Regions from separate parts of the Streptomyces sp. NPDC057694 genome, predicted to be linked through region 1. Evidence: riboswitches for the same ligand, from Rfam matches in the RefSeq annotation. Region 1 holds a riboswitch; each other region holds the start of a gene.
The links. Region 1 has a riboswitch for thiamine pyrophosphate ahead of thiC (phosphomethylpyrimidine synthase ThiC). Riboswitches for the same ligand answer to the same signal wherever they lie in the genome.
Positions count from the first base shown of each region.

Region 2: linked by a shared signal. The riboswitch ahead of ACFVDP_RS15445 (thiamine ABC transporter substrate binding subunit) and the one ahead of thiC (phosphomethylpyrimidine synthase ThiC) in region 1 are both predicted to bind thiamine pyrophosphate.
Region 3: linked by a shared signal. The riboswitch ahead of thiO (glycine oxidase ThiO) and the one ahead of thiC (phosphomethylpyrimidine synthase ThiC) in region 1 are both predicted to bind thiamine pyrophosphate.

Region 1 is NZ_JBHVIX010000006.1:107,393-112,566, reverse strand. It holds gene thiC (phosphomethylpyrimidine synthase ThiC) at 1-1,793, opposite strand, end outside; TPP riboswitch at 1,786-1,942, opposite strand; gene ACFVDP_RS16730 (YibE/F family protein) at 2,014-3,369, shown strand; gene ACFVDP_RS16725 (SsgA family sporulation/cell division regulator) at 3,439-3,906, opposite strand; gene ACFVDP_RS16720 (IclR family transcriptional regulator) at 4,007-4,786, opposite strand; gene ACFVDP_RS16715 (DUF5326 family protein) at 4,950-5,168, opposite strand.
Region 2 is NZ_JBHVIX010000005.1:255,853-261,026, reverse strand. It holds gene ACFVDP_RS15455 (ABC transporter ATP-binding protein) at 1-826, opposite strand, end outside; gene ACFVDP_RS15450 (ABC transporter permease) at 826-2,511, opposite strand; gene ACFVDP_RS15445 (thiamine ABC transporter substrate binding subunit) at 2,487-3,578, opposite strand; TPP riboswitch at 3,659-3,764, opposite strand; gene rlmN (23S rRNA (adenine(2503)-C(2))-methyltransferase RlmN) at 3,808-4,914, opposite strand.
Region 3 is NZ_JBHVIX010000031.1:55,322-60,495, forward strand. It holds gene ACFVDP_RS38990 (NAD(P)/FAD-dependent oxidoreductase) at 1-1,054, opposite strand, end outside; gene ACFVDP_RS38995 (hypothetical protein) at 1,213-1,557, opposite strand; TPP riboswitch at 1,610-1,723, shown strand; gene thiO (glycine oxidase ThiO) at 1,721-2,923, shown strand; gene thiS (sulfur carrier protein ThiS) at 2,920-3,120, shown strand; gene ACFVDP_RS39010 (thiazole synthase) at 3,128-3,922, shown strand; gene pknB (Stk1 family PASTA domain-containing Ser/Thr kinase) at 4,034-5,174, shown strand, end outside.

The sequences.
Region 1 (5,174 bases):
GCCTGCGCGAACTCCTTCGACTTCTGCTCCATGCCCGCCTCGATCTCGGACTTCTCCGACAGGGCCGTGCCGTGCTCGCGCCGGATGTCCTGCGAGATCTTCATCGAGCAGAACTTCGGACCGCACATCGAGCAGAAGTGCGCGGTCTTGGCGGGCTCGGCGGGCAGCGTCTCGTCGTGGAACTCCCGTGCCGTGTCCGGGTCGAGGGCCAGGTTGAACTGGTCCTCCCAGCGGAACTCGAAGCGGGCGTCGGACAGCGCGTCGTCCCATTCCTGCGCGCCCGGGTGCCCCTTGGCGAGGTCGGCCGCGTGCGCCGCGATCTTGTACGTGATGACGCCGGTCTTCACGTCGTCCCGGTTCGGCAGGCCCAGGTGCTCCTTGGGCGTGACGTAGCAGAGCATCGCCGTGCCCCACCAGGCGATCATCGCGGCACCGATCCCGGACGTGATGTGGTCGTACGCCGGGGCGACGTCCGTGGTCAGCGGGCCGAGCGTGTAGAACGGCGCCTCCTCGCAGATCTCCTGCTGGAGGTCGATGTTCTCCTTGATCTTGTGCATCGGGACATGGCCCGGCCCCTCGATCATCGTCTGCACGCCCAGCCGCTTGGCGATCGTATTCAGCTCACCGAGCGTGCGCAGCTCCGCGAACTGCGCCTCGTCGTTGGCGTCCGCGATGGAGCCGGGGCGCAGACCGTCGCCGAGCGAGTACGTGACGTCGTACGCCGCGAGGATCTCGCACAGCTCCTCGAAGTGCTCGTAGAGGAAGCTCTCCCTGTGGTGCGCGAGGCACCAGGCGGCCATGATCGAACCACCGCGCGAGACGATGCCGGTCTTGCGGTTGGCGGTCAGCGGGACGTACGGGAGACGGACACCGGCGTGAACCGTCATGTAGTCGACGCCCTGCTCGGCCTGCTCGATCACCGTGTCCTTGTAGATGTCCCAGGTCAGTTCCTCGGCCCTGCCGTCGACCTTTTCGAGGGCCTGGTAGAGCGGCACGGTGCCGATGGGGACGGGGGAGTTGCGCAGCACCCACTCGCGCGTGGTGTGGATGTTGCGGCCGGTGGAGAGGTCCATGACGGTGTCGGCGCCCCAACGGGTCGCCCACGTCATCTTGTCCACCTCCTCCTCGATGGACGAGGTCACCGCGGAGTTGCCGATGTTGGCGTTGACCTTCACCAGGAACCGCTTGCCGATGATCATCGGCTCGATCTCCGGGTGGTTCACGTTGGCGGGCAGCACCGCGCGGCCCGCCGCGATCTCCTCGCGGACGACCTCGGGCTCGACGTTCTCCCGGAGGGCCACGAACTCCATCTCCGGGGTGATCTCGCCCCGTCGTGCGTACGCGAGTTGGGTCACGGCCTGTCCGTCGCGGCCGCGGCGCGGCTGGCGCGGGCGGCCGGGGAAGACCGCGTCGAGGTTGCGCAGATCAGTCGCTCCGCTCCGGAGCAGTCCGCCGCGCGGTGAGGTGTGCTTGATGCCGTCGTCCTCGGGGCGGACGGGGCGTCCCGCGTACTCCTCGGTGTCGCCGCGGGCGATGATCCAGTTCTCCCGGAGGGGTGCGAGACCCCGGCGGACATCGGTGTCGACGGTCGGATCGGTGTACGGGCCGGAGGTGTCGTACAGCGTGACCGACTCCCCGTTGGTGAGATGCACCTGACGGACCGGCACCTTGAGATCGGGGCGCGAGCCCGCGGGGCCCGTCACATATCCCTTGTGCCAGCCGATGGACTTCCCGGCCTCGTCAGGGTTCTCACCCTGGTTGGAGGCAGGCGTGCGTGCGTCCGTTGTGGTCATGAGACCTACTCCCTACGCCGGCATTACCCGGTAACAGGTTCGGCGGTCGACGCAGCCGTCTTCGTCCTGCCTGTTTCACGTGAAACAGGTCCTGCGACGAAGGTCAGCGCCCTCTCAGCCCGGTGCTCCGAGCTCCCGCGTGTGCAAAGGTGCCTCCACGCTAGCGCCCCTTCGGACGCGTTGAACAGAGGGCCCCTGTCGTTCTTGCGATGATCGGTCGGTGACCACCACCCAGCAGCCGCCTCCTCCGCCCCAACCTCCCCACGGACACGGCCCGTCCGGGGGAGGGCACGGCCACTCCCACAGCCATGGCCCGGCCGCGCCCGTCTCCAGGCATCTGCGGAAGGTCATCGCGGCGGTCCTGATCCCCTTCTCGGTGGCGGTGGTGGTCGGTCTGGCGGTGCTGTGGCCCGGCGGCGCCCCGCCCCACGAGCGCACCGGAGTCGGCTTCGACCGGCAGACGCAGCAGGCCACGGTGACCAAGGTCGACAAGGTCTCCTGCGCGTCCGTGAACGCCTCGGGGGACACCCCGACCGGCGACACCTCGACGGCCGAGGGCTCCGCCGCGCAGCAACAGGCCCGCGGCACCTGCGAGAACGCGACGATCCGCATCGCCACCGGCAAGGACAAGGGCCGTACGTTCACGGAGGTCGTCCAGCCGGACTCGCCACGGCAGCTGCACGAGGGCCAGAAGGTGATCGTCGCCTACGCGCCGGACGCCCCGGAGAATCTGCAGTACTCGGTCACCGATGTGAACCGCAAGATCCCGATGGTGCTGCTGGCCGGCATCTTCGCCCTGGCCGTGGTGCTGGTCGGGCGTCTGCGGGGCGTCATGGCGCTGGTCGCGCTCGCGGTCAGCTTCATGGTGCTGACGTTCTTCATCCTGCCCGCGATCCTCCAGGGTTCGAATCCCCTGGTGGTGGCGGTCGTCGGAGCCAGTGCCATCATGCTGATCGCGCTGTACATGTGCCACGGTCTGTCGGCCAGAACCTCCGTCGCCGTCCTGGGCACCCTGGTCTCACTCGTGCTCATCGGCCTGCTCGGCTCGCTGTTCATCGGCTGGGCCGCGCTGACCGGCAACACGGACGACAACACCGGCCTGATCCATGGCCTGTATCCGCACATCGACATGAGCGGCCTGCTGCTGGCGGGCGTCATCATCGGCTCGCTCGGGGTGCTCGACGACGTGACCGTCACCCAGACGTCGGCGGTCTGGGAACTGCACGAGGCCAACCCCTCGATGGGCTGGCGGGGGCTGTACCGCGCGGGCATCCGGATCGGCCGCGACCACATCGCGTCGGTCGTGAACACCCTGGTCCTGGCGTACGCGGGCGCGGCGCTGCCGCTGCTGCTGCTGTTCTCGATCGCGCAGAGCAGCGTGTCGGACGTGGCCAACAGCGAGCTGGTGGCCGAGGAGATCGTCCGCACGCTGGTCGGCTCGATCGGCCTGGTCGCCTCTGTGCCGGTGACGACCGCGTTGGCCGCCCTCGTGGTCTCCGCCGACCGCGCGGGCCCTCAGGCCCCTGCCACAACCGCTCCTGCACGCGGGGGCAGAGGCCGACGACGTAAGGCGTGAGCGCGGAACTGCTCGGGTGCACCGCACTGCTGAAGCGTTACGTCGATGTCGCGCCGGGCCGATGGGGAGTCAGCCGGCGCTCTGCTCCTCGGCCAGAATCCGGTCGAGCGCCTCGTCGAGGTCGGCCTCGAAGTCGGCGAGGGCCTGCTCATGGCCGAGCGGGACCAGCTTGTCCGTGCGGTCGAGGAACGCGATGATCGGCGCGACCCCGGCCCGGAACAGCGCCTGATCGCTGCCCACTTGGAGCCTGATGTGGACCTCGCCCGGCAACTCGGTGGTGATCCCGTCGCCCGACAGCTCCACGGGGGAGACCCGGACATCGCCGTCGCCCGTCGCGCCATTGACCCCGTCGACGAGGAGCTCCCGACCGAACGCCCAGGTCACAGGCGCGTCGCCGGGAAGATGGAAGGTCAGCCGCACGGCGTACGGGTCGGTGGACTCGTACCGGAGCTCCACCGGAATGCGGAAAGCGAGCTCCTCGGAGACGAGGAAGCTCATCATGACCTCTGCCTGAACTGCTTGTACCGACTCGCGCATCGCCTACCCCGTCAACTTGCCGTCGATTGGCCAGGAATGACCTTCCTGACACTGCTGGCATCTTGCTCAACGTACACGGAGGATCACAAGGAGTGAGTTTTCAGATGCTGATAGAGAAGGCGAGTGTCCCTACGAGCCTGCCGATCTCGCTCTGCAACTGACGGGCCGTAGGAAGCAGTTTCTCGAACTGGTGTGAGGGGAGAGAAATGGCCAAAGTCGCGGCGGCCGATCCGACGGTGATCGGGAACGCGGCGCAGGCCGAGCCGAGCGCGTACTCCTGACGCTCCACGACGGGCTCCATGCGCTCCAGCGAACCCAGTTTGCGCAGCAGCGCCCGCTCATCGCGGGCCGAGTACGGGGTGAGGGACGAGACGGGATAGCGGTCGAGATGGTCACTGCGCGCTTCCTCGTCGAGCTGGGAGAGCAGGCACTGGCCGATGGCGTGGGCATGGCCGGTCTCGCGGAAGTCGGCCCATTCCTCGACGGCCGGATTGGCCGGAGTGTCGGCGACCGCGACGACCTCGATCTCGCCGTCGCGGTAGACCGCGAAGTAGACCGGCACGCCCAGCGTGTCGCGCCAGTGCTCCAGGGCCTCGATGATCATGCTGCGACGTTTCTGCTGCACTCCGCCGCTGCTCAGCCGCTCGGCTGCGGCCCCGAGAACGAAGACGCCCTTCTCCTTGCGGAGGTATCCCTCGTGGGTGAGCGTGCGCAGCAGGTGGTACGCCGTGGGCAGGGCGAGACCCGCCTCCCTCGCAAGCTGCTTGGCGGGCGCCCCCTCATCGTGCGAGGCGACCGCTTCCAGCAGGCGCATCGCTCTCTGGACCGAGCCGATGAGCGTCGTCTGCGAGGTGGCGGGTGCGGGATCAGCCGTGGCCAAGGTGTACTCCCGGTGCGCATGGGCCCCCCGCGCTTCCGGGGCTCACGGGGGCAAAGCAGTCGGATTCTGGACTTTAGCCCTTGGCCACCGCCTGTTCGGGCCCAGAACCGAAACTTCCCCCGGTCGTGCGAACCGTCTCACCGCACGGGGACGCGCCCCGGGATCACCAGTCGCTGCCTCGCGAGGACGAGGAGCCCGTCAGGAACCGCCGTACGAGATAGATCAGTCCGCCGACCAGCGCGGCGAAGATCAGCACCTTGAAGAGCAGCCAGACCACGAAGCCGACGACGCTGGCGATCAGCCCGCCGAACACGACCAGGGCGATGACCGGCACCGCGACCCACTTCACCCACCACGGCATGCCCGCGAATATCTCTCGCATCGCCAT
Region 2 (5,174 bases), on a different contig from region 1:
TGTGCGCGGCCCCCTGCGCCGTCCCGGCGGGCACAGGCACCTTGCCCCAGGGGGTGACGGCGACCTCGCCGGAGACGGCCGCCTCCACGACGTTGTCGAAGCCCAGGAAGCGCGCCACGAACTCGTCGGCCGGCCGCTGCCACACCTCAAGGGGCGTACCGGACTGGGCGATCCGCCCGTCCCGCATCACCACGACCCGGTCGGCCAGCGCGAAGGCCTCCCCCTGGTCGTGGGTGACGGCGAGGACGGTGGTCCCCAACTCGCCGAACAGCTCGCGGAGTTCGACGACGAGCCGCTCCCGCAGGGACCGGTCGAGCTGCCCGAGCGGCTCGTCCAGCATCAGCAGCCGGGGCCGCGGCGCCAGCGCCCTGGCCAGGGCGACGCGCTGCTGCTCACCGCCGGAGAGCGCGGCGACGGCCCGCCGCTCGGCGCCGGGCAGTCCGACGAGGGCGAGCAATTCACTTACGCGGTCGGCCTGTTCGCTCTTCGAGGCGCCGTGCATGCGCAGTCCGAAGGCGACGTTGCCGCCGACGTCGCGCTGCGGGAACAGCTGGTGGTCCTGGAACATCAGGCCCACGCCCCGCTTGTGCGCGGGCACTCCGCGCTGGTCGCGCCCGCCGAGCAGCACCCGCCCCGAGTCGAGGTCCTGGAGCCCCGCGACGGCCCGCAGCAGCGTCGACTTCCCGCTGCCGCTGGGCCCGAGGACGCACACGATCTCGTGCTCGGCGACCTCCAGGCCGACCGTGTCGAGCACGGCCCGCCCGCCGAACCGCACGGTGGCGTCGCCCAGTTCCAGCAGGGGCGGCGGTTCCAGTGGAGACGGCATCAGAACTCCCCGGTCGTGGCCTTCGCAGGCCGGATGCGTTCGAGCAGCAGCAGGCAGACGGCGCAGACGAGCATCAGGATCGTCGAGAGGGCCATCGCCTGACCGTAGTTGAGGTCGCCTGCGCGGCCGAGGAGACGGGCCACGGCGACGGGCAGGGTCGGGCTGTCGGGCCGCGCGATGAACACGGTCGCCCCGAACTCGCCCAGCGAGACGGCGAAGGCGAAGCCCGCGGCGACCAGCAGCGCCCGCCGCACCATCGGCAGATCGACCTCCCGCCAGGCCCGCAGCGGTGAGGCGCCGAGCACGGCGGCGGCCTCCCGCAGCCGTCCGTCGACGGCGCGCAGCACCGGCAGCATGGTCCGTACGACGAAGGGCACGCCCACGAGCGCCTGCGCGAGCGGCACCAGGATCCAGGAGGCCCGCAGATCGAGCGGGGGCTTGTCGAGGGTGATGAGGAACCCGAATCCGACGGTCACCGCGGACACGCCCAGCGGCAGCATCAGCAGCGCGTCGAAGCCGCGCACGAGCCGCCCGGCCCGGCGGGTCAGCGCCGCCGCCGCGAGGCCGCCGATCAGCAGCGCGATGGCGGTGGCGGCGACCGCGTACTCCAGCGAGTTCGCGATGGCGTTGATGGGCGGTACGAGGAAGGTCCCGCCGTCGGACGACAGCAGCGCCCGGTAGTAGCCGAGCCCGAACCCGTCCGCCGTGTCGAACGAGCGCAGCACCAGCACGCCGAGCGGCAGCAGGATCAGTACGACGACGCTTGCGAGCACCCCGCCCAGCAGGGCCCACTGCCCGGCGCCGCGCGGCCTGCGGGCGGTCTGCGAGGCGTCGACGAGCCGCAGGGCGCTCTCCCGGCGGCGCACGGTCCAGGCGTGCAGAGCGAGGATCAGGCCGACGGCGGCGAACTGCACCAGGGTGAGCACGGCGGCGGTCGGCAGGTCGAAGATCTGCGCGGTCTGCCGGTAGATCTCGACCTCCAGCGTCGAGAACCCGGGCCCGCCGAGGATCTGCACGACGCCGAACGAGGTGAAGGTGAACAGGAAGACCATCAGCGCGGCGGCGGCCACGGCGGGCCCGAGCGCGGGCAGCGTGACCCTCCGCCAGGCGGCGAGGCGCGAGGCGCCGAGCATCCGCGCGGCCTCCTCCTGACGCGGGTCGAGCTGCGCCCACAGGCCGCCCACGGTGCGTACGACGACCGCGTAGTTGAAGAAGACGTGCGCGAGCAGGATCGCCCACACCGTGGTGTCGAGCCGCACCCCCCACAGCTCGTCGAGCAGGCCGCCCTGCCCGAGGAGGGCGAGGAAGGCGGTGCCGACGACCACGGTCGGCAGCACGAACGGCACGGTCACCACCGCCCGCAGCAGCTGCTTGCCGGGGAAGTCGAGGCGCGCGAAGACATAGGCTCCCGGCAGCGCGATCAGCAGCGTGAGCGCGGTCGACGCGAGCGCCTGCCACACGGTGAACCACAGCACGTGCCGGATGTCGGACTGCCCGAGCACCTCGGTGATCCGCCCGAACTGCCAGCCGCCGTCGACGTGCAGCCCGCGCTGGACGATCGCGACGACGGGCCAGGCGAAGAAGACCGCGAAGAACACGACGGGCAGGACCATCAGGCCCAGCCGCGCCGCGTTCCCGTGGGACGCCTTCCGGCCGCCTCCTACTTCAGTACGAGCGAGGTCCACGCCTTGACCCAGTCGTCACGGTTTTCGGCGATCTTGCGCGGCGCCATCGTCTCGGCGTCGTCGACCGGGACCGCGTACTTGGTGTACGCGGCGGGCGCGGTGGCGTTCTTCGTCACCGGGTCGACGAACATGTTGAGCGGCATGTCCTCCTGGAACTTCTTGGAGATCAGGAAGTCGATGAGCGCCTGCCCGCCTTTCTCGTTCTTCGCGCCGTCGAGCAGCCCGGCGAACTCGATCTGCTGGAAGCAGGTCCCCTTCGCCACCCCGACCGGCGAGGTCTTCGGCTGCGGGTCGGAGTAGATGGCCTCGACCGGCGGCGACGACGCGTAACTCACGACGAGCGGCCGCTCACCGCCCGCCTTCTTGCCGCCGGCGCTCCCGCTGAACTCCTCGTTGTAGGCCTGCTCCCAGCCGTCGACGACCTTCACGCCGTTGGCCTTGAGCTTCTTCCAGTAGCCCTGCCAGCCGTCGTCGCCGTAACTCGCGGCGGAGCCGAGCAGGAAGCCGAGGCCGGGCGACGAGGTGGACGCGTTCTCGGTGACGAGCAGGTCCTTGTACTCGGGCTTCGTCAGGTCGGCGAAGGACGACGGCGGCGTCAGGTGGTGCTGCTCGAAGTACTTCTTGTCGTAGTTGACGCAGATGTCGCCGGTGTCGATCGGCGTGACCCGGTTCTTCTGGGCGTCGAGCTGGTACTGCTCCTTCACCTCGCTCAGGCCCTTGGCCTTGTAGGAGGCGAAGACGCCGTTGTCGAGGGCGCGCGAGAGCAGGGTGTTGTCGACGCCGAAGAAGACGTCGCCCTGCGGATTGCCCTTGGACAGGATGGCCTTGTTGACGGCCTCTCCGGCGTCGCCGTCCTTGAGGACCTTCACCTGGTACCCGGACGACTTCTCGAAGTCGGCGAGCACGCTCTTGGAGACGGCCCACGAGTCGTGGCTGACGAGCGTGACGGTCTTGGAGTCGCCGCCCGAGCCCGCGGTGTCCGAGGACGACCCGCACGCGGACAGCGTGACCAGGCCGAGCCCCACGGCCACGGCGACGGCCGCGAGCGGATAGGTCTTCTTGCTCACTAGATTTCCTCCTGGGGGTGTCCAGGAAGAGACGCGGCCCTGCCCCGGGACCTCGACGGTCCCAGGGCAGGGCGCAACAGCTTGAGTGGTGACCGAACTTCCTACCCAGAATGACCTGGGCAAGGTTCAGAGGGTCTGCGGTCATTACCGCACTCTCAGCGCTGTGGCGCTCCCCTGTCGGAATATGAAGATGTTTCGACGAGTGTACGTACGACGTACGGCTGCCAGGCTACCGCTCGGTCGCCGCGAGCTGACCACACGCCCCGTCGATCTCCTGGCCACGGGTGTCGCGCACGGTCACGGGCACGCCGTGGGCGGCGATCGCCTCGACGAACGCCTTCTCGTCCTCGGGCCGCGACGCCGTCCACTTCGACCCGGGTGTCGGGTTCAGCGGAATGAGGTTGACGTGCACCGGCTTGCCACGGAGCAGCCGGCCGAGCCGGTCACCGCGCCACGCCTGGTCGTTGATGTCCCGGATGAGCGCGTACTCGATGGACAGCCGGCGCCCGGACTTGGCGGCGTACTCCCACCCGGCGTCGAGCACCTCGCGGACCTTCCACCGGGTGTTGACCGGTACGAGGGTGTCGCGCAGCTCGTCGTCAGGCGCGTGCAGCGAGATGGCGAGGCGGCACTTGAAGCCCTCGTCGGAGAAGCGGTGGATGGCGGGCACGAGTCCCACGGTCGACACGGTGATGCCGCGCTGGCTCAGCCCGAGCCCGTCCGGCTCGGGATCGGTGAGCGCGCGAATGGACTGGACGACCCGCTTGTAATTGGCGAGCGGCTCCCCCATCCCCATGAACACGATGTTGCTGAGCCGGGCCGGCCCACCGGGGATCTCCCCGTCCCTGAGCGCCCGCATCCCGTCCACGATCTGGTGCACGATCTCACCGGTCGACAGGTTCCGGTCGAGACCGGCCTGCCCGGTGGCACAGAACGGACAGTTCATCCCGCACCCGGCCTGCGACGAGATACACATCGTCACCCGGTCCGGATACCGCATGAGGACCGACTCGACGAGCGTCCCGTCGAACAGCCGCCACAGCGTCTTGCGCGTGGTGTCCTGGTCGGTCGACAGATGCCGCACGACGGACATCAGCTCGGGCAGCAGCGCTTCCCGCAGCTTCTCCCGCGACGCGGCGGGAATGTCGGTCCACTGCTCGGGGTCGTGCGCGTACCGCGCGAAGTAGTGCGCCGACAGCTGCTTGGCACGGAACGGCTTCTCGCCAACAGCAGCGACAGCCTCCTTCCGCTCCGCAGGAGTCATATCGGCGAGGTGCCGCGGCGGCTTCTTGGCTCCGCGGGGGGCGACAAAGGTGAGTTCTCCGGGCTTAGGCATGGCTGTACCAGTGTCGCAGATGGATGGGCGTGACCTGGGGTCGTCGCGCTGGGCGCCTGTCACTGTCGGTAGCGTCTGATCACTGCTGAGCGGCCACGGGCGGCCCGGTGGCGGCCCGAAACCCTCGGCTTCCCCATGTCTGACCAGCTAGCTTCGCGGCCCGAGCACAGCCACGCCTCGTCGCCTCGACTCGCCAGGTGATCGGCCGACCATCTGATCAAGAAGCCTAGATCAGTGGAGTGAAGCGGCCATTGCTGGAG
Region 3 (5,174 bases), on a different contig from region 1:
CGACGGCGAGGACGGCGACCAGGGCGCCCTCGCGCAGCCAGCACACCGACCAGGCGGCGCCCGCCGGGTCGCCGCGCCACACGGCCGAGTCGGCGCTCTCGTGGTGGCCCGCGTACTGCACGAAGCGGCCGAACTGCTCGGACCAGAAGTAGGGCACCGGGTCGTAGACGGCGGGCGTCTCGCCGATGATGTTCGCTGCCACGGTGCGCGGGCCCTGCAGTGCGTTGTCCCAGTGGTGGACCATCAGCCGCTGCCCGTAGCGCCCCGAGGGGAACGACGAGCAGTCCCCCACCGCGTAGACGTCGGGCACGGACGTGCGCAGACGGTCGTCGGCGACGACCTCGTGGTGATCGCCCAGGTCGATGCCGGAGCCGGCCAGCCAGCGGGTGGCGGGGCGGGCCCCGATGCCGACGACGACGGCTCCGGCGGGCAGGCGCGTGCCGTCGTCCAGGACCACGGCCCCGGGTTCGACGCGCTCCACCCGCGCGCGGGTGCGCAGTTCGGTGCCGGAGTCCGCGTACCAGGCCGCCATGGGGGCCGCGACCTCGGCGGGCAGCGTCCCCGCGAGAGGCCGCTCGGCCGCCTCCACGACGGTGACCCGGCAGCCCGCCTCGCGCGCGGCGGTGGCGAACTCGGCGCCGATCCAGCCCGCGCCGACGACCACCACGTCGTGCTGCTCGGCGAGGACGGGCCGCAGCCGCTCGGCGTCGTCGAGGGTGCGCAGCAGGTGCACTCCGGGAAGGTCCTCCGTGCCCGGCAGCCGTACCGGTTCGGCGCCGGTGGCGACGACCAGTACGTCGTACGGGACCGGGCCCCGGGCCGTGTCCAGCTCGTGGTCGCCGGGCCGCAGGCCGGTGACTTCGAGCCCCAGCTCCAGCGTGACGCCGAGCGCCTCGAAGTCGACGTCGAAGGCGGAGCCCTCGGCCTTGCCCAGCAGCACCGCCTTGGACAGCGGCGGCCGGTCGTAGGGCTGGTGGGGCTCGGCGCCGATCAGCGTGACCGTGCCGGCGAAGCCCTGTTCGCGCAGGGCCACCGCCGTCTGCACTCCGGCCATGCCCGCGCCGACGATGACGACGCGCCGTTGCGCCGAAGCCGTGTTCCCGCTCTGCTCGCTCACAGGATCACCTTAGGCACCTGATCTTGCGTCAGTCAGCGGAGCGGGCCACTCGGACTCCGTGACGTCCTGCACACGTGTCACCGGGTTTGAAACCGTCAGGCGGGGGCGATCTCCTCGACGACGCTGGTGCCGCGGCCCTCCTGCGACTCCCACTGCCAGCTCTCGTCGAGCCGTATCCGCCCGTCGGGCAGCTCGGACACGGCGGAGACGCAGTGCCCCGAGGAGGTGGACCCGTCGGTCTTCAGCTGGACGTAGCGGAAGTCGAGCCGGTCGCCGGAGCGGGTACCGACGAGGTGGCCCCGGACGATGTCGCCGCCCTCGTAGCCGGCCCAGATCCGGCCGTCCTCCTCGTGGTAGGCGAAGCGGGTCCGGGTCCCCACCTGGCCCGGCGCCTGGTCGGCGACAGGGGCGAGGAAGAGGCCGTCGAGCGAGCGGGCCACGGGCGTGGGCTCCCTTACTGGGGCGGGGACGGAAGAGCTAGGGTGGCCACCGTAAAGCACTCGCGGGAGCCCGTACGCAGCGGGCTGAGAGGGAGGCTGGGACGGCCTCCGACCGTACGAACCTGATCCGGGTCATGCCGGCGAAGGGAGGGGCTGGACGCCCATGTCGCGTACGCCACCCGAAGCATCGAAATCCAACGCTTCAAAGAAGGTCCCCGCCACCGACGTCCTCGTCGTGGGGGGCGGCATCATCGGTCTGGTCACCGCGTGGCGGGCCGCGCAGCGCGGTCTGTCCGTCGCGGTCGTGGACCCCGAACCGGGCGGCGGCGCCGCCCAGGTCGCGGCCGGGATGCTGGCCGCCGTCACCGAACTGCACTACGGCGAGCTGACGCTGCTCGGCCTGAACGTCGCCTCGGCCCGCCGCTACCCGGAGTTCGCCGCCGAGCTGTCCGAGGCCACCGGCCAGGACCTCGGCTACCGCGCGTGCGGCACACTCGCCGTCGCGCTCGACTCCGACGACCGGGCCCACCTGCGGGAACTGCACGCGCTGCAAGAGAGGTCGGGACTCGACTCGGAGTGGCTGTCGGGCCGCGACTGCCGGCGCCTGGAGCCGATGCTCGCTCCGGGCGTGCGCGGGGGCCTGCGGGTCGACGGCGACCACCAGATCGACCCGAGAAGGCTCGCGAGCGCCCTGGTGACGGCCTGTGAGCGGGCCGGCGTGGTCTTCCACCGGGCGTGGGCGGACCGGCTCCGCGTCGTGCGGGACCGGGCGTGCGGCGTCACGCTGGCCGACGGCACGGACCTCGCCGCCGGTCAGGTGGTCCTGGCGGGCGGGAGCCGCAGCGGGCAGCTCGCGGGAGTCCCCGACGAGGTGCTGCCGCCGGTGCGTCCGGTCAAGGGCCAGGTGCTGCGGCTCACGGTGCCCCGGCGGTACGCGCCGTTCCTGAGCCGCACGGTGCGCGCCGTGGTCCGCGGCAGCCACGTCTACCTGGTGCCGCGCGTGAACGGCGAGCTGGTCGTCGGCGCGACCAGCGAGGAGCTGGGCTGGGACACCACGGTCACCGCGGGCGGCGTCTACGAGCTGCTGCGCGACGCCCACGAACTCGTCCCCGGCATCACGGAACTGCCGCTGACGGAGACCCGCGCGGGCCTGCGCCCGACCTCCCCCGACAACGCCCCGCTGCTCGGCCCGACCGCGCTGCCGGGCCTGCACCTCGCCACCGGCCACCACCGCAACGGCGTGCTGCTCACACCGGTCACCGGCGACGCCCTGGCACACGTCCTGGTCACCGGTGAACTCCCGGAAGAAGCACGTCCGTTCACCCCGAAGCGGTTCAGCGCCGCCACTCTGGAGCAGCCCGCATGAACGTCACCGTCAACGGCGAGCCGCGCGCCGTGGCCGCCGGGGTCACCCTCGGCGCCCTGGTGGCCACGCTCACCACCGCGCACTCGGGTGTCGCCGCCGCGCTCAACGAGACCGTCGTGCCGCGCACCCGATGGCCCCTCACGGCGCTCTCCGAAGGAGACCGCGTCGAAGTCCTCACCGCCGTCCAAGGAGGCTGACTCACTGATGGCTGACGACGCTTTCGTCCTCGGCGGCACCACCTACTCCTCGCGCCTGATCATGGGCACGGGCGGGGCGCCGAGCCTCGACGTCCTCGAACGCTCTCTGGTCGCCTCCGGCACCGAGCTGACCACGGTGGCGATGCGGCGCGTCGACGCCGGTGTGCACGGCTCGGTCCTGTCGGTCCTGGAGAAGCTCGGCATCCGGGTGCTGCCGAACACCGCGGGCTGCTTCACCGCGGGCGAGGCGGTGCTCACGGCCCGCCTCGCGCGCGAGGCGCTGGGCACGGACCTGGTCAAGCTGGAGGTCATCGCGGACGAGCGCACCCTCCTGCCGGACCCGATCGAGCTGCTCGACGCCGCGGAGACGCTGGTCGACGACGGTTTCACCGTCCTGCCCTACACGAACGACGACCCGGTCCTGGCCCGCAAGCTGGAGGACGTGGGCTGTGCGGCGGTCATGCCGCTCGGCTCCCCCATCGGCTCCGGGCTCGGCATCCGCAATCCGCACAACTTCCAGCTGATCGTCGAGCACGCGCGCGTGCCGGTGATCCTGGACGCGGGCGCGGGCACGGCCTCCGATGTGGCGTTCGCCATGGAGCTGGGCTGCGCCGGTGTGATGCTCGCCTCCGCGGTGACCCGCGCCCAGGAGCCGGTCCTGATGGCCGACGGCATGCGGCACGCGGTGGAGGCCGGGCGGCTCGCACACCGTGCGGGGCGCATCCCGAGGCGCCATTTCGCCGAGGCGTCCTCGCCCCGGGAGGGGCGCGCGCACCTCGATCCCGAGCGCCCCGCCTTCTGACGCCCTGCGCCGGTCACAGCTCTGCTTACGCCGGTCACAGCTCTGCTGCAGTACGGGTCCGGTCCTGCCGCACGGGACCGGCCTGTCGGTGACTCCTCGTAGACTCCCTGCGTGGACACGACCCTCCAAGACCCGTTGCTCGGGCATGTGCTCGACGCCAGGTACCGCATCGACGCACGCATCGCGGTCGGCGGGATGGCCACGGTCTACCGGGCCGTGGACACCCGCCTCGACCGCGTGCTCGCGCTCAAGGTGATGCATCCGTCGCTGGCGGCCGACGCCTCGTTCGTCGACCGGTTCATCCGCGAGGCCAAGTCGGTGGCCCGTCTCTCGCACCCCAATGTGGTGGGGGTCTTCGACCAGGGCACCGACGGTCCGTACGTCTATCTGGCGATGGAGTACATCGCGGGCTGCACGCTCCGCGACGTCCTGCGCGACCGCGGGGCGCTGCGGCCGCGCGCGGCTCTCGACATCCTGGAGCCGGTGCTCGCCGCGCTCGGAGCGGCGCACCGCGCGGGTTTCGTGCACCGCGACATGAAGCCGGAGAACGTGCTGATAGGGGACGACGGCCGGGTGAAGGTCGCCGACTTCGGTCTCGTGCGCGCGGTGGACACGGTCACCAACACCACGGGATCGGTCCTCGGCACGGTGTCCTATCTGGCGCCCGAGCAGATCGAGCACGGCACGGCGACACCCTCGGTGGACGTCTACGCGTGCGGCGTCGTCCTGTACGAGATGCTCACCGGCGGCAAGCCGCACCTGGGGGACTCCCCCGCGCAGATCCTGTACAAGCATCTCAACGAGGACGTGCCCCCGCCGTCGGCCGCCGTCCCCGGCCTGCCCTACGAGCTGGACGAGCTGGTCGCCTCGGCGACGGCGCGCACGCCCGGTGTCCGCCCGTACGACGCGGTGGCGTTCCTCGCCCAGGTCCGCGCGGCCCGTTCGACACTGGCCGACGCCCAGCTGGACGCGGTGCCGCCGCAGGCCCATGACGCGGAGCACGTGGGGGCCGACGACCGGACGAGCGTGATCCCGCGCGCGGTGGGCGGCACGAGCCCGGTGCAGCTGCCGCTGCCCGTGCAGGACGAGGATCCGTACCACCGCACGAGCGTGCTGCAGACCCCGCCGCCCATGCCGCCGGCCCCGCCGCGCGGCAGAGGCGGCGCCCCGCGCCGCAGGCTGTTCGTGATCATCGCGGCGGTGCTGCTCGCCCTCGGCGTCGGCACGGGCGTCTGGTACATCAACTCGGGCC